One region of the Comamonas guangdongensis genome, then DNA from elsewhere that is predicted to be linked to it. Evidence: predicted binding sites of a transcription regulator. Region 1 holds the regulator's gene; each other region holds the start of a gene.
What was found. The regulator LexA, encoded in region 1, represses DNA repair genes until DNA is damaged. The targets are predictions, from matches to a motif close to ACTGTATNNNNATACAGT.

Region 1 (5,253 bases):
TACAGCTTGCGCTGGTGGTCGAAGACGGTGCGCCAGCGTGTGGATGAGATATTGGGTTCTTCCGGCGTGTTCAGGCCGTAGGGCACGGATACATTGCGAATCACGCTGAAAACGCTGGCCAGAGCCTTGTTGGGGTCTGGGTCCTTGGGGATTGCATTGACATAGAACGAGGCGCGTGCAAAGCGGTCTGCGGCCCGGTTGGTGCCGGGCAGCATGGTGGTGCCGCCGATCTGCTTCCAATATGTGTTGAGCGCCAGCTGCTGCTCGAAAACCGGTGAGTTGGTCATGACCTGATACTGCCGGCTGTGGTGGATGACTTGGCGGCCGCCGATATATTCCACAATCGCGCTGTCGCCGCTGGCGTCGGATATGGACAGGTGCAAGGTGGTGAGCCGGTTTTCTCCGGGGACATTATCGGAGACTATGGTGAATGGCTGCTTTTGCAGGGCCGCTATCGCCTCTTGAACCGTAGCGAAGTTATCCAGCACATATTGCGCCCAGGCGGCAATTGTCAGGCCGGGCTTGCTGCCGGCATCGAACGAGGGATATTGCGATTCGACCAACCACAGCAGATTGGCATTCAGCCCGGCTTCGTTGACGCCATCGGTGGTCGATATATCGTAGCCCGAGGTGATAACGCTACCGTATTTGGAGGTCCAGCGAACGGTATTGGCACCCGTCTGGCCGGATCGCTCCATGCCGCGCGGCAATACCCAGAGGTTGCTGACGATATCGCTTTTCCAATCCATGGAGCGGGCCGTGATCACCTGGCCATTGGCTCCATGAAAAACCAGCCGGGTGCAGGCCCATGCGCTTCCTGCGGCCGCCAGGCCGGAAGCTCCAATCAGCAAGGCCGCCAGCGTTTGGCTGATGCGTGGCATGCGCTTTTTCATCCATTACTCCTAAATAAAAAATGCGGAAGCACTGTCCGCTATATGCGGCCTTGGCTGCATAAAACCCGGTTACAGTTTCTTCTCCTGCGCCTGAGTGAATCCAGTCAAGGCTTGGATTAATCCACGATGTTAACTGTAAAGCATACAGTGCCGCGTCTGTATTCCTGGTGAATATCAGAGCCTGCCGCTGGGAAGTACATCAAATTTCAGATGAGCGGAGACATGAGAAAAACGCCAGCCAATATCATTTCCGGTATTGGCTGGCATATCCGGGCAATATCGGTCCAGAAAAGCGCTGGGTTTGAGGTCCCCGGCAGCAGAAGCCGTGTGATTAACTCGGACCATGCCATGGGGACGGGGCTGAGCTGCCAAAGCAGGGATGCGGTGCGGCACATGTCCGGGCATGCCGGGTGACAGTTGCATGCCCACCCGGCTCGGGAGCGGTCGGGGCATTCAGCCGGCATGTGCTGCAGCCCGGGCATCAAGCCAGGCAAAGCGCCATGATGAATGCCTGCGACCCGGGCCTCGGCATGGAACATGCCTACGCCTGCCGCGGTCCATGCAGATGCAGGCCTGAGGAAAGACTAGGCCTGCAGCGTGTGCTCGTTGCGGGCCATGCGCTCGAGCGCCGCGCAGACATCGGCCATGCGGCCGGAGATCAGCAGGCATTCGGGCTGCTTGCGCGGCTCGCGCTGTACGATTTTCAGCACGCGCGGCTCTTGCCTATCCAGGGCTTCGGTCTGCAAGGGCAGGGTCAGTTGTGCATTGAGCGGCAGCGCCTTGGCGCTGCTGCGCTGGCGTTTGCGGCTTTTGCGCATGGTGAAGACATTGTCGGGAGAGGCCGTGACCGGATCCTCGTGCACATCGCGGACCAGATGCGCACGATTGGCAGGCATGGCTGCGGGGAAGGCTTTCAGCCCCAGGCGGCTCAAAGACAGCAAAGGTGCGGCGAATCCCATTTGGCAACTCCTCTCGATAGCCTTGCGGCATGGATAAGGGCAGGATTGCAGTTATCGGGCAAAGCTCCGCCCAGGGCGAAGCAAACCGACTTCGCGCCTACCACCTGGACTGGAGAGGGATCGGGACTCGGCGTACCGTTCAGGCCGCGCCGATGGATGGCATCACATGAACATGCTGTTGCGGATCAGGCCCACGGCCAGGCCTTCAATGGCAAAAGGCTCTTCGGGCGCCACATGGATCACCTTGTAATCGGGGTTTTCCGGCAGCAACTCAATACCTTGCGGGGTGCGCTTGAAGCGCTTGACGGTGACATCGTCGCCCAGGCGGGCGACCACGATCTGGCCGTTGCGCGCCTCATGGGTGGCTTGCACGGCCAGCAGGTCGCCGTCCATGATGCCGGCGTCGCGCATGGACATGCCGCGCACCTTGAGCAGATAGTCGGGCTTGGCGGCGAACAGACCGGGCTCCACCGAATAGCTTTGGTCTATATGTTCCTGGGCCAGAATGGGCGAGCCAGCGGCCACACGGCCCACCAGGGGCAGGACCAGAGGTGCCAGCGCCGTCAGCGGCAGCGCAAAGCTGGTGCCGCGTGCGGCATTGATGTTGCGCACGGTATCGGCCCGCAGGCGGATGCCGCGCGAGGTGCCGCTGACCAAGTCGATCACGCCCTTGCGGGCCAGGGCCTGCAGGTGTTCCTCGGCGGCATTGGCCGATTTGAAGCCGAAGGTGCTGGCAATCTCGGCCCGTGTGGGCGGCGCGCCGGTGCGGGCGATGGTGGACTGAATGAGATCCAGAATCTGCTGCTGGCGGGGAGTGAGCTTGGGATGGTCTAGCATGTCTGGCTTCCGGTCGTTCAGTAGGCTGGGCCTAAGCTGGAATTCTGATCTGTTGGTTTATACAGTACCTGTATTTTTAACCAGTTTTTTGCGGAGAGCAAGTGGCACAACCAAAGATTGTGATTTTGGGGACGGGTGGAACGATCGCGGGCCAGGCCCAGGCCAGCACCCAGGGTGTGGGCTACCGGGCAGGGCAGATCAGTGTGGCGGGGCTGCTTGCGGCCGTGCCGGACCTGTCCCAGCTGGCTGCGGGCCGAACCGGAGCCATGCTGGAGGCCGTGCAACTGGCCCAGATCGACAGCAAGGACATGGACTGGAGCGTGTGGCGCAGCCTGTTGCAGGCCGTGAAGGCGGCGCTGGACGATGCGGACACACAGGCCGTGATCATCACCCATGGCACGGACACGCTGGAGGAAACCGCCTGGCTGCTGCAGGCGCTGCTGCAGCCGGCCAAGCCCGTGGTGCTGACCTGTGCCATGCGCCCCGCGACCTCGCTGCAGGCCGATGGTCCGCAAAACCTGCGCGATGCCGTGGCCGTGGCCGCGGATGGGGGGGCGGGCGTGTGGGTGGTGGCGGCGGGCGAGGTGCATTCGGCGCGCCGGGTGCTCAAGGTCCATCCCTATCGCTTGAATGCGCTGCATTCCTATGAAGGCGGGCCTTGCGCCTATGTGGAAGAGTCCAGGGTGCGCTGGATTGCCGGGGTGGCCGCGCGCGCGCCCTGGGGCGAGCAGCGTCTGCAGAAGCTGTTGGCTTGCGAGGCTCTGCCCTGGGTGGAGATTGTGCAGTCGGGCGCCTTGCAGGGCGAGCGGGCGGTACAGGCGCTGGTAGGTGCCGGGGTGCAGGGGCTGGTGGTGGCGGGCACCGGCAACGCCACTATCCATCGGGATCTGCTGCAGGCCCTGCTGCGGGCCAGAAGCCAGGGCGTGGTCGTGTGGCTTGGCACGCGCTGCCTGGAAGGGCAGGCCGTGGGCCAGGGGGGGCTACCCGCTGGATCGGAACACGATGAAATTCCGGCACAACTGCTCAAGGCCGGCGACGAGACAGGTCTGGACTGCGTGCTGCTGCCGCCCAGCAAGGCCCGCGTGGCCTTGATGCTGGCCCTGGCTTCAGGCTCCTGAGATGGACGCGGATGGCGCTTGCCCTGTGGGGGCCGGAAAACAAAAAAGCACCTGAGAAGGTGCTTTTTTGCGGAGGTGGGCAAGGCCGGCTTACTCGGCCAGAGCGGCCAGGGCGCGCGCGGTGATCTCTTCCACCGTGCCCGTACCGCTGATGGCGCGGTACTTGGGGGCGGCAGCGGCATCGGCCTTGGCCCAGTTGCTGTAATAGTCCACCAGGGGACGGGTCTGGTTGCTGTAAACGTCCAGGCGCTTCTTGACGGTTTCTTCCTTGTCGTCTTCGCGCTGCACCAGGGGCTCGCCGGTCACGTCGTCCTTGCCTTCGACCTGGGGCGGGTTGAACTTGACGTGGTAGGTGCGGCCCGATGCGGGGTGGCTGCGGCGGCCGCTCATGCGCTCGACGATGGCTTCAAACGGCACGTCGATTTCCAGCACATAGTCCAGCTTCACGCCGGCGGCCTTCATGGCATCGGCCTGGGGGATGGTGCGGGGGAAGCCGTCGAACAGAAAGCCCTTGGTGCAGTCGGGCTGGGCAATGCGCTCCTTGACCAGATTGATGATCAGATCATCGCTGACCAGCTGGCCGGCATCCATCACGGCCTTGGCCTGCAGACCCAGGGGGGTGCCGGCCTTGACGGCTGCACGCAGCATGTCGCCAGTGGAGATTTGAGGGATTCCGTACTTTTGGCAAATAAAGGCCGCTTGGGTGCCTTTGCCGGCGCCAGGCGCACCCAACAAAATCAGTTTCATGGAAATCCTTGAGGAGAGTAGAAATTCTTGCTTGCCGGAGGAGGCGGGTGGTCGCCTGTAGTCCTCCAGCTATATTTTTTCGCGAGCAAGGATAGCACGCACAAGGCCAACGCTGGCTTACACGGCCCAGTCAAGACTGTCGCCCGTGCAGCCGATTGGCGGCATGCATTCGCTGCAAACACGATGGCTGCAGTTGTAAGCCACGCAGGCTGTAGACCGCATGTGCTGTTCGGACTAAGCGGAAAGTATAGCTTTGAGCGCTTGTCCGACCTGGGGTTGGGCACTTTTCAAGGGTGGCCCGGATCAGGCGATTGGCGGAGCCTAGCCGGCAAAGATCGCGCGCACGCGCTCCAGATCCTCGGGCGTGTCCACCCCGGCCCCCGGCGCCTGCGGCGTGAGATGCACGGCGATGCGGTGACCGTGCCACAGCGCGCGCAGCTGCTCGAGCTGCTCCATGGCCTCGGTGGGGGCCGGAGCCAGCTGCGGAAACGCGCGCAGAAAACCGGCCTTGTAGCTATAGATGCCAATATGGCGCAGCGGTGTGAAACCTGTGTGACCGGCCCGGGGCGCTGCCGTATGCCACCACTCTTCGTCGCCATGGTCGCGCGAGAAGGGGATAGGCGCGCGGCTGAAATAGCTGGCCAGGCCCTGGGCATCGCACACCACCTTCACCACATTGGGGTTGCGGTAGTCGGCCAG
Region 2 (5,253 bases), on a different contig from region 1:
GGTCAAGGGCATGGGCGGTGCCATGGACCTGGTGGCCGGCGTCAAGCGCGTGATCGTGCTGATGGAGCATGTGGCCAAGAAGAAGGACGGTACCACCGACCTGAAGATCCTGCCCGGCTGCACCCTGCCGCTGACGGGCGTGGGCGTGGTCGATCGCATCATCACCGACCTCGGCGTGATGGACGTGACGCCCGAAGGCCTGAAGCTGGTCGAGCTGGCTCCCGAGGTGAGCTTTGACGAAATCCAGTCCAAGACCGGCGTGACGCTGATCCGCTGAACCCGCGGTCCATATTGCTTGCGCGATTGATCTGCATCATTGCTACCGACCAGGAGCCCGCAGCCGCGGGCTCTTTTATTTTTGGGGGCGCGTATATTTGCAGCGATCGAGGTCCAGGGAGCTTTTATGAGCGACAGCACAGCAGCACTGCCGGCGCAGCAGACATCGCCTGAGGACGGCGCGCATTTTCTGCGTGCCGTCACCGACATGGCAGCCCGTCGCCATGTGGTGACCGGCGAGGCCATCTATACGGACAAAGGCGTCAAGCTGGTGGACAAGGGTTCGCACATAGACAGCCGCATGTATGAGCGCCTGGTGGAGCACAAGCTGCGCGATCCCATCGACAAATACCTGAGCGTGGAGGGCTGTGTCGACCTGCCGGGCATAGCAACCCGGGCGGCGGCGCAGTGCGAGGCGACAGAGCTGATGCGACGCCTGGCACAGGCGCTGGGTGGCGCTGAGCGGCTACTGGCGCCGGTACGCAAGATCATGCTGCCGCCGCAGATGGGCTTCAAGCTCACGGTGATGCGCGAGCAGCGCCCCGAACTGTTTGAGCACAGTCTGCAGATGATGCTGGTGGCGATCTACCTGGCGCAGAAGGAAGGCTGGGACGAGCACGACCGCGGTCTGCTGGCCACGGCGGCTTTGGTGCACGACGTGGGCATGCTCTATGTGGACCCGGCCTGGATAGACTCCGAACACTGGCTCAACGGTGCCGAGCGGCGGCATCTGATCGCGCATTCGGTCACGGGCATGCTCATCGTGCGCAGTGTGGGCTGCTACCCGCAGGCCGTGGAGATGGCGGTGCTGGACCACCATGAACGCATGGACGGCTCGGGCTATCCGCGCGGCAGCCGTGGCGATGCGATCTCGAAAATGGGGCAGGTGCTGCTGCTGGCCGAAGTGGTCTCGGCCTTTTTCGACAAGTTCCAGGACCTGCCGGGCCAGCGCCTGTCGCTGATGCTGCGCATGAATCACCGCTGTTATCCGGCGCATCTGGTGCGCCACATCCTGCCGCTGCTGTATGACGAGATGGCGCCGGGCACGCCGCTGCCGCCGCTGCAGGCCGAAGTCACTCAGAACCTGACGGCCTTGTCGGCCGCCTTCCAGATGTGGACAGAGCTGAGCCGGCAGTTCCCCGAGAATTGGCAGGCCATGCCCGACCATCAGGCCGCCATCTTCATCGAGGCCGGGCTGGCTCGTATGCAGCATCGGTTGGCCGGTGCCGGCCTGCATCCGCATCAGCAAACCGAGCTGCTGGCTTCTTTGCCGGAAGACGTGCAGGGGATGGGCGAGCTGGCGCTGGTCGGCCGCGAAGCGCTGTGGCAGCTGCAGGCCATCGTCAATGCCTGTCTGCGCCGCTGGCCGGGCACCCAGGCGCGCATGCATGCGGTCGATGCCGCCGTCATGGACTGGTGCGAAGCCTGTGTCAAGCTCGATGCCGAGCCAGCGGAGAAAGCCGTGGCCGGGACGGAGTAGGGCGCCCAGATCGGCAGGCCATGGCAGCCGGTCAGCCGGTTTTTCCGGGTCTGGCTGCTATTCAGGGTATCTACCAGCATTGCCGCGAGAAATGAATTTGATAGCTGCCAGCGCTTGCTGCTAGGGGGTGGAGCCGCTGTTTGATGTGCAAAATAGCCAGGAATTTCGATCTTTCTCAGATTGTCTTATATGTAATCAATTGATAATTATGTGTATTTTGTGTACGAAACTACGATACGTACAAAGCCTTGGGAAAGATTGATGAACGAGAAGATGGCGCAAAGTCCGCAACCAGCGAGCGTCGAGTGGCGCGATGAGGGTGTGCATTATTTGCGGGCCGTCACCGACATGGCCGATCACTGCCTGGTGATGACCAACGAGGCCATCTATACGCACAAGGGCATCAAGCTCGTGGACAAGGGGACCCGTATCGACAGCCGCATGTACGAGCGCCTGGCCCTGTATCCCTTGCGCTATCCGGTGGACTGGCATCTGAGCACGAACCACCTGGTCGACGTGGCCGAGCTGGAAGCCACGGCCCAGGCGCAGTGCGGGACGGTGGAGCTGATACAGCGGCTGGTGCTCGTTCTGGGAGATGAAGAGCGCCTGCTGGCGCCGATCCGGAGCATCGTGCTGGAGCCCCGCATCGCCTTCAAGCTCACGGTGATGCGTGAGCAGCGCAACGAGCTCTTCCTCCACAGCCTGCAGATGAGCCTGGTGGCCATCTATCTGGGGCTGCAAAGCGGCAAAACGGAGCGCGACTGCGTGTCGCTGGCCACGGCTGCCTTGCTGCACGACATGGGCATGCTGCACATGGATCCGGCCTGGACCGATGCCAGCTACCGCTTGACCAGTGAGGAGCGCAGGCAACTGGTGGCGCATTCCGTGACCTCCATGCTGATGGTGCGTAGCGCCGAAACCTATTCGCAGGCCGTGGAGCTGGCGATCCTCGAACATCATGAGCGCATGGACGGCTCGGGCTATCCGCGCGGCGTGCAGGGCCGGCATATCTCGTCCATGGGCCAGATACTGATGCTGGCCGAGGTCATCTCCGCCTTCTTCGAGAAATTCCCGGAAATGCCGGGTCAGCGTCTGTCGCTCATGCTGCGCATGAACCATCAGCGCTATCCCGCGCATCTGGTGCGTATCATCCTGCCGCTGCTGTACGACGAAATCACGCCGGGCACGCCTTTGCAGCCGCTGCAGGCCGAGGTCGGCCACAGCGTGAATGCCCTGTCCGCGGCATTCCAGATGTGGGGGACGCTCAGTCAGGGGTTTCCCGCGCTGTGGCAAAGCATGCCCGACCATCAGGCCGCAGCCTTTGTGGATAGCGGCGTGGGCCAGCTGCAAAAACAGCTGGCCGAGGCGGGCGCGCACCCCGATCAGCAGACCGATCTGCTGAGCTGTCTCAGGGACGATGTGCAGGGACTGAAGGAACTGGCTCTCGTGCACCGAGAGGCGCTCTGGCAGCTGCAATCCATTGTTGACAAATGCCTGCAGCAATGGCCGTCCGTCAGCCTGCGCGAAAACCCCGTGGACGCGGCCGTGGTCCAATGGTGCGAGGCCTGCATGCAGATTCCCTCGAGCAGGTCGATGGCCCCAACGCCCTGAGCGGCCTGGGACTCTCTGTCTCTTGATCGAACGCCGGCCTAGCCGGCGTTTTTCGTTTCCGGGATGTCAATAAGCCCATGCTGGCTGTAAAAGTTGAATAACTGTATATTTGTACAGTTGTCGAGATTTTTGCATGTCCACCATCTCTTCCGTCACCTTGCCGCCTTCCCGCCAGGAGCCTGGAGGATGGGCTGCGGCCGCCATGCCGGCGGGGGTCTGGCGCGGCTCGGACTGGCATGAAAGAGGGGATTGCAGGGCCTGGCCCACGGGATATGCGGCGCTGGATCGCGAGCTGCCCGGCGGCGGCTGGCCGGGCAATGCGCTGGTGCAGGTGCAGCAGCCGCCGCACACCCATGCCGAATGGGCGTTGCTGCTGCCGGCACTGGCCCGGCAGGCGCGCCAGCGCGCGGGGCAACTGGTGCTGGTCGCACCGCCTTATCTGCCGTTTGCACCGGCCCTGCAGGCCGCGGGCATAGAACCCCGGCGTCTGTGCTGCGTGCAGCGGCCGCAGGGACTGGCGGCGCAGGAGCTGGCCTGGGCCTGCGAGCAGGCCCTGCATTGCCGCGATGTGCTGGCGGTGCTGGCCTGGCTGCCGGATCTGCCCGTGCCGGCGCTGCGCCGGCTGCAGCTGGCCGCAGCGTCCGAGGCCCGGCCCATGTGGCTGTGGCAGGGGCTGGCCGCCGAGCAGCAGAGCTCGCCCGCGACCCTGCGCCTGCGTCTGCTCAGGGCCGGCCAGAGCGGCGCTGGTCAGCAAGAGCTGCAGCTGCAGATTCTCAAACGCCGCGGGCCGGCCCTGGAAAAGCCGGTGCCGCTATCGCTGGCGCAATGGGCCTGGGCTCCCGTGCTGCAGGCCCAGGCCGCGCGCCGCGCCGGCCAGAGCGCGGAGGCCGCGCTGCTCATGCAGGGCCGGCTGGCCGCAGCGCAATCCATGGCGGTGTGAGCATGTCCGGCAATACCCACTGGATCGCCTGGCCGGCCGCGCTGCTGGCCGAGCAGGAACCGACTCCCGCCAGCGCCTGCTGGTGGGCGCTGGAGTTTTCGCCGCGCGTGGTCCTGCTCGAGGACGCGCTGCTGCTGGAGACCGGCATGGTGCAGCGCCTCTGGGGCGGTTTGCAGCCCATGCTGAAGCGGCTGGAGCAGGCTTTTGCCCGGGCTTGCACCGTTGCCGCGGAGCAGCCGGTCCGGGCGCAGGGCGCCACGGCCTGGCTGGCGCTGGCCCGGCTCAGGCTGGCGCAGCAGCGCGCAGCCCAGGGCTTGGCAGAGTCCGGGCCGATTCCCGCCGATGCGCTGCCGCTATGGACTCTGAGGGCGCTGCAGGAGCACAGCGCGGTGCTGCAGCGCATGGGCTGCCAGACCTGGGGCGATGTGCGCGCACTGCCGCGGGCTGGGCTGTCGCGTCGCATAGGCAGCAAGCCTTTGCGGGTGCTGGACGAGGCCTACGGCCTGCTGCCCCAGCCGCTGGACTGGCTGCAGCTGCCTCAGCGGTTTGCGCTGCGCCACGACCTGGGCTACCCGGCCCATAGTGCGCAGGCGGTGCTGCAGTCCGCCCAGCCCCTGCTGCGCACGCTGCAGCTCTGGCTCCAGGCCCGTCACCATGCGGTGCTGGCCTTGCAGCTGCGCTGGCACCATGACCTGCGCCGGGTGGACGGGCAGGAGCTGCCGGCCTGGGATGAGCTCTGCATACGCACCGCCCAGCCCACCCAGGGCATGGAGCATCTGCAGCGCCTGCTGCGCGAACATCTGGGCCGGCTGCGCTGGCGTGCGCCGGTGGACATGCTGGAGCTGCAGGCGCTGGAGACCGTGCCCTGGGCGGCCATGCCGCTGAGCTGTCTGCCTGCCGAGGGCGGGGCGGCGGACCACCCCAACAGCCTGGCCTGGCATGAGTG
Region 3 (5,253 bases), on a different contig from region 1:
TATCCGCAATCAGGAACGGTAAAGTTTCATTCTACAAACAGGCTTGACCGGCAGGCCGTGGTTTGCCGGTCTTGATGGCGAGCAAATGTAGGTTTTTGACGATATGTTGTCAATAAATGACGATTCGTTTGAATTGTGAGTTTGTCTGCGTCGGATTGTTGTGTTGTTGAGGCCGCTGCTCGCCAGCTTGTGAGTCATCTCTCCCAAACCTATGTTTGTTGTGGGCAAGCGGTGCGGCACAGGCCGGCAAGGCGAGATCTGGAGCGAGGTGTCGAAGCACCTCGGAACGGGGGATCAGGACAGCAGCTTGGCGGGCGCAGCCGCTTCGCCGGGCTTGATGGCCGCAATGCGCTGGACCACGCGCTCGGGCTGCTGCAGCAGGCCATGCTCGTAGGCAACCACGGTCCAGCCCTTGCAGACTTCGAGCAGCTCGCCGGGTGCGAGCAGAAAGTCGGGGCGCGAGGGCTTGCCATAGGCTTCATTCCCCTGGGCAAAGGTTTCGTAGAGCAGCACGCCGCCGGGCCGGACGCAGGCCAGGATCTGAGGCCATAGCGGGCGCCAGAGATAGTTGGTCACCACCACGCCGTCGAAGCTGCGGCCGGCCAGAGGCCAGGCCTGGTTCTCGATATCGGCCTGGATCGCCTGGCCCAGATCTGCTACGGCCTCAATAGCATCCTGTGCTTTGTCGATGCCGGTCACGACGTAATTCTGCGCATGAAACAGCCGCATATGGCGGCCCAGACCGCAGGCGATGTCCAGCACGGTGCCGCCGGGGCGGACCAGATGGGCAAAGCGGGCAATCCAGGCGGAAGGCGCTTGCGCGCCATGGGTGTGAGGCAGCGCGGCAGCCTCCGTGGGTATAGGGCAGGTCATCTTGCCGAAAACTATAGCAGCGCAATGCCCCCGGGTGCGGCGGCTCAATGCGGCTTCACATCATCCTTGAGCGCGGCCAGTGCCATGTCCTCGACCAGGCCCGGCGCCAGCAGCTTCATGAAGCGGCCCAGCTTGCCCTTGGCGCTCATCACCACCTCGCGCTTGCGGCGCTCCATGCCGGCGAGTATCAGGCCCGCGCACTCCTGCACGCTCATGGCGCCATCCTCCTTGAGGCCGCTGACGCCTGCGGCCTCGCCCTTGGCGTTGTAGCCGTGGTAGCGGATGCGGGTGTCCACCACGCCGGGGTAGGCCGTGGTCACGCTCACGCCCGCGGGCCTGAGTTCTATGCGCAAGGCCTCGAAGAAGCCGGTCATGGCAAATTTGCTGGCGCTGTAGGCCGTGCGCCCCGGCACGCCGATCAGGCCGGCCAGCGATGACACGGCCACGATGGAGCCCCGGCTGGCCTTGAGGTGGGGCAGTGCCGCATGCGTGCACCAGACACTGCCCCAGAGGTTGATGCGCATCAGCCGCTCATACCAGCCCAGGTCTGGCGCGTCGACCTCTTCGAACAGCGCGTGGGCGGACATGCCGGCGTTGTTGATCAAGGCATCGAGCCCGCCGAACTGCTGAACGGCGCTGGCGATCAGCGCGCGGCATTGGGCTTCGTCGGCGACATCGGTGGGCTGCACCAGCACCTGGGCACCCAGTGCCAGGCATTGTTCGGCCACGGCCTGCAGGCGGTCCGCGTTGCGCGCCGCCAGCGTCAGCTGCAGCCGGTTTTTATGGGTTTGCGCCAGCTGGCGCGCCATCTCGGCGCCTATGCCGTCGGAGGCGCCGGTGATCACGATACGGGGCATGGGAACTCCCGGCCATGCCGCCCGGGCCGGTTGGCGCAAGGCTTAGAAGCAGGCCCAGACATGGTCAGCCAGTGTGACCATGAATTCCGGTTGCAGATACAGGGCAAACACGGTCAGCAACACCGCCAGCACGGCGCTCCAGATCAGTGCACGCTGCCACAGCTTGAGTTGCATGGCGTTCAGGCCGGCTGGGCTGCGGTGCCGCGCGGGATGGGAGTCTCGCGCACGGGCAGGTTGACGATGGCCGCAAAGACGCCGAGTGCGATCGACAGGTACCAGACCATGTCGTAGCTGCCGTTGAGGTCATACAGATAGCCGCCCAGCCACACGCCCATGAAGCTGCCGATCTGGTGGCTGCAGAACACAAAGCCGCCGAGCATGGACAGGTGTTGCACGCCGAAGACCTGGGCGATGGTGGCATTGGTCAGCGGCACGGTGGAAAGCCAGAGGAACCCCATGGCGGCCGAGAAGATATAGACCGACCAGGGCGACAGCGGTGCCAGCAGAAAAGCGATGGTGGCGGCCGAGCGCAGGCTGTAGATGCCGGACAGCAGATAGCGCTTGGGCATCTTCTGGCCCAGATTGCCCGCCAGATAGGTGCCGAAGATGTTGAACAGGCCTACCAGCGCCAGCGAATAGCTGGCCACCTGAGGTGCCATGCCGAAGTCCTTGAGGTAGCTGGGCATGTGCACGCCGATGAACATGACCTGGAAGCCGCAGACGAAATAGCCGGCCGTGAGCAGCAGAAAGCTGGGATGGGTCCAGGCCTCCTTCAAGGCCTGTCCCACGGTCTGCTCGCGCTTCATGGCCGCGCCGCCGCCGAAGCCGGGCTCGCGCAGGCCAAAGGCCAGGCCAGCGATCAGCAGCGCGAACACAGCCAGGATCAGCAGCGCATTGGACCAGTTGAAGTTGGCGATCAGCGCACCTTCCACGGGCACCATGAAGAACTGGCCGAAGGATCCTGCGGCCGCCGTCACGCCCATGGCCCAGCTGCGCCGGGCCGCTGGAATCTGGCGCCCCAGCACGCCATAGATCACGGCATAGGTGGTGCCGGCCTGGGCCGCGCCGATCAGGACGCCTGCCGTCAGGACGAATAGTGTGCTGGTGGGCGACAAGGCCATGCCGGCCAAGCCCAGTGCATACAGAACCGATCCGCCCACCAGTACCTTGAAGGCGCCCAGCCGGTCGGCCAGCATGCCCACGAAAATGCCCAGCACGCCCCAGGAGAGGTTTTGCACGGCGATGGCCAGGGAAAAACTCTCGCGCGTCCAGCCCATGCTTTGCGTGATGGGTTGCAGCCACAGGCCGAAGCCATGGCGTATGCCCATGGAAAGGGTGACGATGGCGCCACCGCACAGAAGAATCTGCGCCATGGACATGGGGGCTTGTGCGTTCTTTGTTGTCATGTCTGCCTTGAATCCGGTAGGAACGCAACTTTAACGAAACCCGTTGTTTTACGTATATGAAAGCCGTCGCGTAAGCGGCAGGCAGAGCTGCCGGATGGCGAGCTCAGACCTTGCGCAAGACAGATGATCGGGGTTTGTGCGAGAGTATTGGGAGTAAACAACTGTGAATTTATCCAGCTTCGATCTGGAGAGACCACTACAATCCGCCCCCATGGCAGCTAAACCTTCCAACGAATATTCCGAAGGCTCGATCCGCGTTCTCAAGGGTCTGGAGCCTGTCAAGCAGCGTCCCGGCATGTACACGCGCACCGACAACCCCTTGCACATACTGCAGGAGGTGATCGACAACGCGGCCGACGAGGCTCTCGCCGGTTACGGCAAGAAGATCAAGTTCACCATGCATGCCGACGGCTCCTACAGCGTGGAGGACGATGGGCGCGGCATTCCCTTTGGCATGCACCCCGAGGAAAACGCTCCCGTAGTGGAGCTGGTCTTCACGCGTCTGCACGCGGGCGGCAAGTTCGACAAGGGCAATGGCGGCGCCTACAGCTTCTCGGGCGGCCTGCACGGCGTGGGCGTCTCGGTGACGAATGCGCTGGCCACGCGCCTGGAGGTGAGCGTGCATCGCGACGGCCAGGTGGCGAGCATCGTCTTCTCGGGCGGCGATGTGGTGGAGCCGCTCAAGGTGCGCGACCTGCAGGCCGGCGAGCGCAAGCAGGGCACGACGGTGCGCGCTTGGCCCGATGCCAAGTACTTCGAATCTTCGGCCCTGCCCATGGGCGAGCTGGTGCATCTGCTGCGCAGCAAGGCCGTGCTCATGCCCGGCGTGGCGGTCTCGCTGATCAATGAGAAGTCGCGCGATACCCAGACCTGGCAGTTCAAGGGCGGGCTGCGCGACTATCTGGCGCAAAGCCTGCATGGCGAGCCCGTGATCCCCTTGTTCGAAGGCGAGGGCTTTGCCGACAAGAACAATGACAGCTTTGCCGAAGGCGAGGGCGCGGCCTGGTGCGTGGCGTTCACCGAAGATGGTGCGCCGCTGCGCGAAAGCTATGTGAACTTGATTCCCACCACGGCGGGCGGCACGCATGACAGCGGTCTGCGCGACGGCCTGTTCCAGGCCGTCAAGGCCTTCATCGACATGCACTCGCTGCTGCCCAAGGGCGTCAAGCTCATGCCCGACGACGTGTTCGCGCGCGCCAGCTATGTGCTCAATGCCAAGGTGCTGGATCCGCAATTCCAGGGCCAGATCAAGGAGCGCCTGAACTCGCGCGATGCCGTGCGCCTGGTCTCGGGCTATGTGCGTCCCGTGCTGGAGCTGTGGCTCAACGAGCATGTGGACTGGGGCAAGAAGCTGGCCGAGATCGCCATCAAGGCCGCCCAGACTCGCCAGAAGGCCGGCCAGAAGGTGGAAAAGCGCAAGGGCAGCGGCGTGGCCGTTCTACCCGGCAAGCTGACCGATTGCGAGAGCAAGGACATAGCCGTCAACGAGGTGTTTCTGGTCGAGGGCGACTCTGCCGGCGGCAGCGCCAAGATGGGCCGCGACAAGGAAACCCAGGCGATCCTTCCGCTGCGCGGCAAGGTGCTCAACACCTGGGAGGTGGACCGCGACCGGCTGTTCGCCAACAACGAAATCCACGATATCTCGGTGGCAATCGGCGTGGACCCGCATGGCCCCAATGACGAGCCCGATCTGTCCGGTCTGCGCTACGGCAAGATCTGCATTCTCTCGGATGCGGACGTGGACGGATCGCACATCCAGGTGCTGCTGCTTACGCTGTTCTTCAAGCATTTCCCCAAGCTCATCGAAGCCGGTCACATCCATGTGGCGCTGCCGCCGCTGTTCCGTGTGGATGTGCCTGCACGCGGCAAGAAGCCGGCCATCAAGGTCTATGCGCTCGATGCGGGCGAGCTCGATGCCATCATCGAGAAATGCGCCAAGGACGGCGTGCCGCGCGAGAAATGCCAGGTCAGCCGTTTCAAGGGCCTGGGCGAGATGAATGCCGAGCAGCTGTGGGAAACCACGCTGAACCCCGATACGCGTCGCCTGCTGCCGGTGCAGTTCATGAATCTGGACTTTGCGCAGTCGGAAGCCGTGGTCACCAAGCTCATGGGCAAGG
Region 4 (5,253 bases), on a different contig from region 1:
CCGAACCCCTCGGCCAGCGCCTGAAAGTGCAGCAGCTCCCAATAAAAGCCGAGCAAGGGGTCGCCCGGAGGCAGAGGCTGGTCGGCCTGCACCTCGGCAATCGCTCCGACGGCACGCTGCACGGCGGCCAGCAACGCCGGCGGCACGGCGCTCCAGCTCCGGTAGGTGGCGCTACCGCCCTGTGGATCGAGCAGCTCCCGATTGAGCAGGTTCCACTGACGCTGCAAGCCGGCCAGCGCTTTCTTCACGCCGCCGCTCGCGCCCTGGCGGGCGGCGGCCAGATCGAACGGCGACAGCTGCGTGGTATACATGCTCCTGGCGCGCTCCAGCAGATTATGGGCCTCGTCCACCAGCACGCCCACGCGCCAGCCCTGTTGCTGGGCAAGCGCATAAAGCATGGCGGCGCTGTCGTAGTAATAGTTGTAGTCGGCCACCACCACGTCGGCCCAGCGCGCCAGCTCCTGCGCCAGATAGTAGGGGCAGATGCCATGGGCGAGCGCGAGGCGGCGCACGGCGGGCGCATCCCAGGCCGCGCCATGCTCCAGCGCCGCGGCACGTGCGGCGGCCAGCCGGTCAAAGAAGCCGCGCGCCAGCGGGCAGGAGTCGCCGTGGCAGGCCTTGTCTGGATGCTCGCAGCTCCTGTCGCGCGCCTGCATGTCCAGCACGCGCAGCGGCTCGGCGGGCGTTTGCGCGGCGAGCGCAGCCTGGAGCTGGTCCAGCGCGTGCAGGGCCAGTCCGTGGCCCGTGCTCTTGGCGGTCAGGAAGAACAGCTTGTCCAGCTCCCGGCCATCCGTGGGCTCGGCCCGCACCGGCGCGGCCATGGCCTTGAGCATGGGGAAAATGCTGGCCAGCGTCTTGCCGATTCCCGTGGGCGCCTGCGCCATCAGGCAGTTCCGTCCTTCGTGACCCGCGGCCTTCGCTTTTGCCGTGCGGTACACGGCCACGGCCAGCTCACGCTGCCCCGCGCGAAAAGACGGCATGGGAAACTGCAGTGCCGCGAGCGCCGCGCCGCGCCGCCGTCTGTGCTCCGCCTCAAGCCGCGCCCAGGCCAGGTAGCGGCCGCATTGCAGTTCGAAAAACGCCTGCAGATCGGCGGCCGCATATTCCTCGACCAGCACCGTCTCCTCCTGGGTGCCGATATTGAGATAGACCAGGGCCAGCCTCAGGCTCGCCAGCCCGCGCTCGCGGCACAGCAGGTGGCCGTAGACCTTGGCCTGGGCCCAGTGCAGCGCGCGGTGATGGGGACGCACGCCGTCCAGTTGCCCGCGATAGGTCTTGATCTCCTCGAGCTGCTGGCTCTCCGGGTCATAGCCATCAGCGCGGCCGCGCACCAGCAGGCCCTCGAAACAGCCGCTGAGCGCAATCTCGGCCTCATAGCTTTTGCCCCGGCGCTTTTGCACCAGCGCATGGCCCTCCATGCCTTCGAGAGCGCTGGGCGCGGGCGTAAAGCGCAGGTCCAGATCGCCGCTGCGGGCCGTGAATTCGCACAAGGCCCTGACTGCCACCGTCATAGACATGGCAGCCGGCACAGCGGCCGGCGCTTGCGCCTTCATGCGGCCTGGCCCCCCGCAGCCCGCCACTGCACATGGCAGACGCGCACCGGAATGCCCAGCTCGCTGCAATAGGCCAGCCAGCGGATCTGGTTGTCCTGCAGCTTGTCGCCCGGAGCCTTGACTTCGACCAGCTCGTAGCGCCCGGCCGACGCCGGCCTCGCGGGCCAGAAGCGCACCAGATCGGGAAAGCCCGTGCGGTTGGCCTTCACATCGAGCAGCAGGCGCCCGAACAGCAGCTGCAGATGGGCCGCGGGAATGCAGTCCAGCGCCAGCTCCAGCAGCTCCTCGCTCAATGTGCTCCAGAAGACAAAAGGCGACTGGATGCCCTGCTTCTGCTCGAAGTTGCGGCGGATGCTGGCGCAGTAGCTGCCGTCCCCGAGTTCGGCCAGGCAGGCGTCGAACAGTTGCCGGCGACGCGGCACAAAATCGGGGGCCTCCAGATCTGCCGGACCGCTTTGGAACGGGTGGAAGAAGGCCCCCGGCAGCGGCGCGAAGATGGCCGGCCAGCACAGCAGGCCGAACAGCGAATTGACGAGAGCGTTCTCCACATAGAACACGGGCGCGTCGGCGCTATGCCAATGCTCACGCAGCGCGTATTCGACGCCCATGGGCTGGAGTGGCGGGTCCAGCTCCAGATCGCTGCGCAGCGCGGCCACTGCGGGAGCCAGCGCCGGAGTACGCGCGACGCGGCCCAGTCCCAGGCTGCGCTGCAGGCGCGGCAGCATGCGAGCCAGGCGCTGCCGTTCCTCCTCGCTTTCAGGAGCAGCCTGCGCTTGCCGGGCAAGGGCTAGAGCGTGATCGAGCCGCTGCATGCGCTCCAGCACGCGGATATGCCGATGGCGCGCGCCGGGGTAGCGGCTGGCCGCGTAGGCCCGGGCGGCCAGCGGCCAGTCCTGCGCTTTTTCGCAGGCCTGGCCCAGGCGCAGCAAAAGCTTGGCGCGGCGCTGCTCCAGCCAGGGATTGGGGCTGGTGCAGCCGCTAAGTTCCTGCAGCAGCGCCGCCGGATCCGCGCCTTCATCCAGCGCGCGGCGGCTGGCCGCCAGGGCCAGGTAGAAGTCCAGGTCGGTACGGCTCTGGAAGGCCCGCGAATCCGCATCCAGAGCCACGGCCTCGTAGCGGAAGATGCCCAGATCGGCCAGCACAAACTCCGACCAGTCCTGGTGCAGATTGCCAAAGAACATCAGGCGCAGGCGTTCGCAGAGCTCGCCCACCATCACGCGCCAGACGGGCTCGCGCGCCTGCGGGTGCCAGGCCGCATAGGGCTGAAGCAGCTCGGCCCCATCGGCCAGCGCCAGCAGCATATCGGCCTTGCGCATGGAAGCCTGTAGGGACGCGCCATCCAGGATCTGCAGCAGCTCGGGCTTGGTGTGCAGGCCGAACAGCTCGGCAAGCCCCATGGGCGCCTCGTCGCTGAGCCAGCCCAGCGCCAGCAGCGGCAGCGCTGCCTCGCGGATCTGCGGAATCTCCTCATACACCAGCTTGCTGGCGCGAAACCAGGGACCGCGGCGCATCACCATGCGCACCAGCAGCGCCTGCGCGGGCTGGGGCAGGCAGGCAAACTGCGCGAGAAAGCACCCCTCCTCCTCGTCCAGCAGATCGCCATAGCGCCGGCCCAACCAGTCCAGCGCGCGCTGGAAGTTGTGCAGATAGTAAAAGCGGTGCGGCGCTATGCCGGCGCGAGCTGCGGTCAAGATGGTGGCCGGAATCAAAACTGTATTTTTATACAGCCGTCATAGTGCAGAGGCCGCTGGGGACTTGCGGCGCTGCACGGTCTCGAGCAGCGGCCCGGGAGCGCCCATGGTGCGATCGCCAAACTGCGGCCGATCGCCCAGTTGCGTCCCACATCGCCCATGCGAGCGCCTTCTTCGAGTAGCCCCCGCATTGAACAAAGCACCGCGGCGCAACACAATGAAGGCTTCACTCACAAGGAGCAGCATATGCTGGACTGGACCGAATATCGCAAAGAGCTCGCAGGCCGTCTGGGCGAGTTTTCCCAGCTCACCCCCGGCACCATGGAAGGCTACAAGGCCTTGGCCAGCGCGGGCAGCAAGACCGGCCACCTGGACGCCAAGACGCGCGAGCTGATCGCCCTGGCCGTGGCCGTGACCACACGCTGCGACGGCTGCATCGCCGTGCACACCAAGGCGGCCAAGGCGACCGGAGCCAGCCGCGAAGAAGTCGCCGAGGCATTGGGCGTGGCCGTGGCCCTGAATGCCGGTGCGGCCATGGTGTACTCGGCGCGCGCCCTCGATGCACTGGAAACCTAGGCCATAAAAAACGATAGCAGCCTGCACGGCCGCAGCGCTGCTATCGCGGGTATTTTCAAGAGCTCTAGAGCACCACCTGCGTGCCCAGCTCCACCACCTGGTTGGCGGGCAGCTTGTAATAGGTGGAAGCGCTGGCCGCCTGGCGTGTCATCCAGGCATAGATGGCGCAGCGCCATGGGGACAGGCCGCCCGTGCCGTCCACCACCTGCACCCGGGCCACAAAAAAGCTGGTGACCATGGGATCCAGATTGGGCATATCGCCTTCTTCATCGGGCTTGATGAGCTGGAGCGCGGCCGGAATATCGGGCTGCTCGCGAAAGCCGAAATGCATGTCCAGCATCCAGACTCCGTTGCACAGGCGGTGCAGCTGCAGCCGCTGGGCATCGGGCACATAAGGCGTGTTTTCATTGACCACATGCAGAAACACCGTCTGCTCATGCATGACCTTGAAGTGCTTGAGATTGTGGAACAGCGCGCTGGGCACAAGCTTGGGATCGGAGGTCAGGTAGACGGCCGTGCCCGAAACCACGGGCACGCCGCTCATGGGCGAGGTCATGAGCTCGCTCATGGGAATGTCCAGGCGGCTGCGGTGCTCGGCCACCAGCTGCGTACCGTCGCGCCAGGTGGTCAGCGCGATGAAGATCAGCGCGCCCATGGTCAGCGGGAACCAGCCGCCCTGCTCGAGCTTGGTGAGGTTGGAGGCAAAGAAGCCGATCTCCAGCACCGCAAAGCAGACCAGCGCGGCCAGGATCAGCCGGCGGTAGCGACTCCGGCCCAGATAGACCACAAAGCCCACCAGCATGGTGGTGATGAGCATGGTGCCCGAGACCGCAATGCCGTAGGCCGCGGCCAGCGCTCCCGAGGACTTGAAGGCCAGGACCAGCGCGATCACGGCCAGCAGCATCAGCCAGTTCACGCTGGGCACATAGATCTGGCCCTGTTCCTGGTCCGAGGTGTGCAGCACACGCACGCGCGGCAGATAACCGAGGCGGCTGGCCTGCACGGTCATCGAATAGGCACCCGAAATCGTGGCCTGCGAAGCGATCACCGTGGCCGCCGTGGCCAACACCACAAAGGGCAGCAGCAGCGAGGGCGAGGCCAGCAGGAAGAACGGATTTTCGGCGGCCGCCGCATCGCGCAGTATCAGCGCCCCCTGGCCGAAGTAATTGATCATGAGGCTGGGGAACACCAGGCCGAACCAGCCCAGGCGCACGGCGCGGCTGCCGAAATGCCCCATATCGGCATACAGGGCTTCGGCACCGGTCATGGCCAGGAACACGGCCGAGAGCAGAAAAAAGGCCTTGTCCGTGTGCTGCACCGCAAAGCGCAAGGCATGCAAGGGGTTGATGGCCTGCAGCACCATGGGAGTCTGCACAATGCTGAGCACGCCCACCCAGGCCAGGCAGACGAACCAGACTATGGTGATCGGCCCG

Region 2: a site for LexA is predicted at 3,468-3,485, ahead of imuA (translesion DNA synthesis-associated protein ImuA). Genes of this name have one in related genera too.
Region 3: a site for LexA is predicted at 3,297-3,314, ahead of AB6724_RS01260 (DNA topoisomerase IV subunit B). Genes of this name have one in related genera too.
Region 4: a site for LexA is predicted at 3,264-3,281, ahead of AB6724_RS15410 (VRR-NUC domain-containing protein). Genes of this name have one in related genera too.

The regions. Positions count from the first base shown of each region.
Region 1 covers NZ_JBFYGN010000012.1:31,195-36,447, forward strand. Annotated here, with positions in the region: gene AB6724_RS12035 (linear amide C-N hydrolase) at 1-893, opposite strand, end outside; gene AB6724_RS12040 (hypothetical protein) at 1,478-1,852, opposite strand; gene lexA (transcriptional repressor LexA) at 2,015-2,689, opposite strand; gene AB6724_RS12050 (asparaginase) at 2,791-3,807, shown strand; gene adk (adenylate kinase) at 3,898-4,554, opposite strand; gene kdsB (3-deoxy-manno-octulosonate cytidylyltransferase) at 4,876-5,253, opposite strand, start outside.
Region 2 covers NZ_JBFYGN010000034.1:11,231-16,483, forward strand. Annotated here, with positions in the region: gene AB6724_RS20125 (3-oxoacid CoA-transferase subunit B) at 1-277, shown strand, start outside; gene AB6724_RS20130 (HD-GYP domain-containing protein) at 404-1,756, shown strand; gene AB6724_RS20135 (HD-GYP domain-containing protein) at 2,018-3,367, shown strand; gene imuA (translesion DNA synthesis-associated protein ImuA) at 3,501-4,307, shown strand; gene AB6724_RS20145 (Y-family DNA polymerase) at 4,310-5,253, shown strand, end outside.
Region 3 covers NZ_JBFYGN010000001.1:272,664-277,916, forward strand. Annotated here, with positions in the region: gene dapA (4-hydroxy-tetrahydrodipicolinate synthase) at 1-1, opposite strand, end outside; gene AB6724_RS01240 (class I SAM-dependent methyltransferase) at 295-873, opposite strand; gene AB6724_RS01245 (SDR family oxidoreductase) at 918-1,730, opposite strand; gene AB6724_RS01250 (hypothetical protein) at 1,773-1,904, opposite strand; gene AB6724_RS01255 (MFS transporter) at 1,910-3,109, opposite strand; gene AB6724_RS01260 (DNA topoisomerase IV subunit B) at 3,348-5,253, shown strand, end outside.
Region 4 covers NZ_JBFYGN010000018.1:81,741-86,993, forward strand. Annotated here, with positions in the region: gene AB6724_RS21845 (ATP-dependent DNA helicase) at 1-1,517, opposite strand, end outside; gene AB6724_RS15410 (VRR-NUC domain-containing protein) at 1,550-3,244, opposite strand; gene AB6724_RS15415 (carboxymuconolactone decarboxylase family protein) at 3,491-3,820, shown strand; gene AB6724_RS15420 (potassium transporter Kup) at 3,885-5,253, opposite strand, start outside.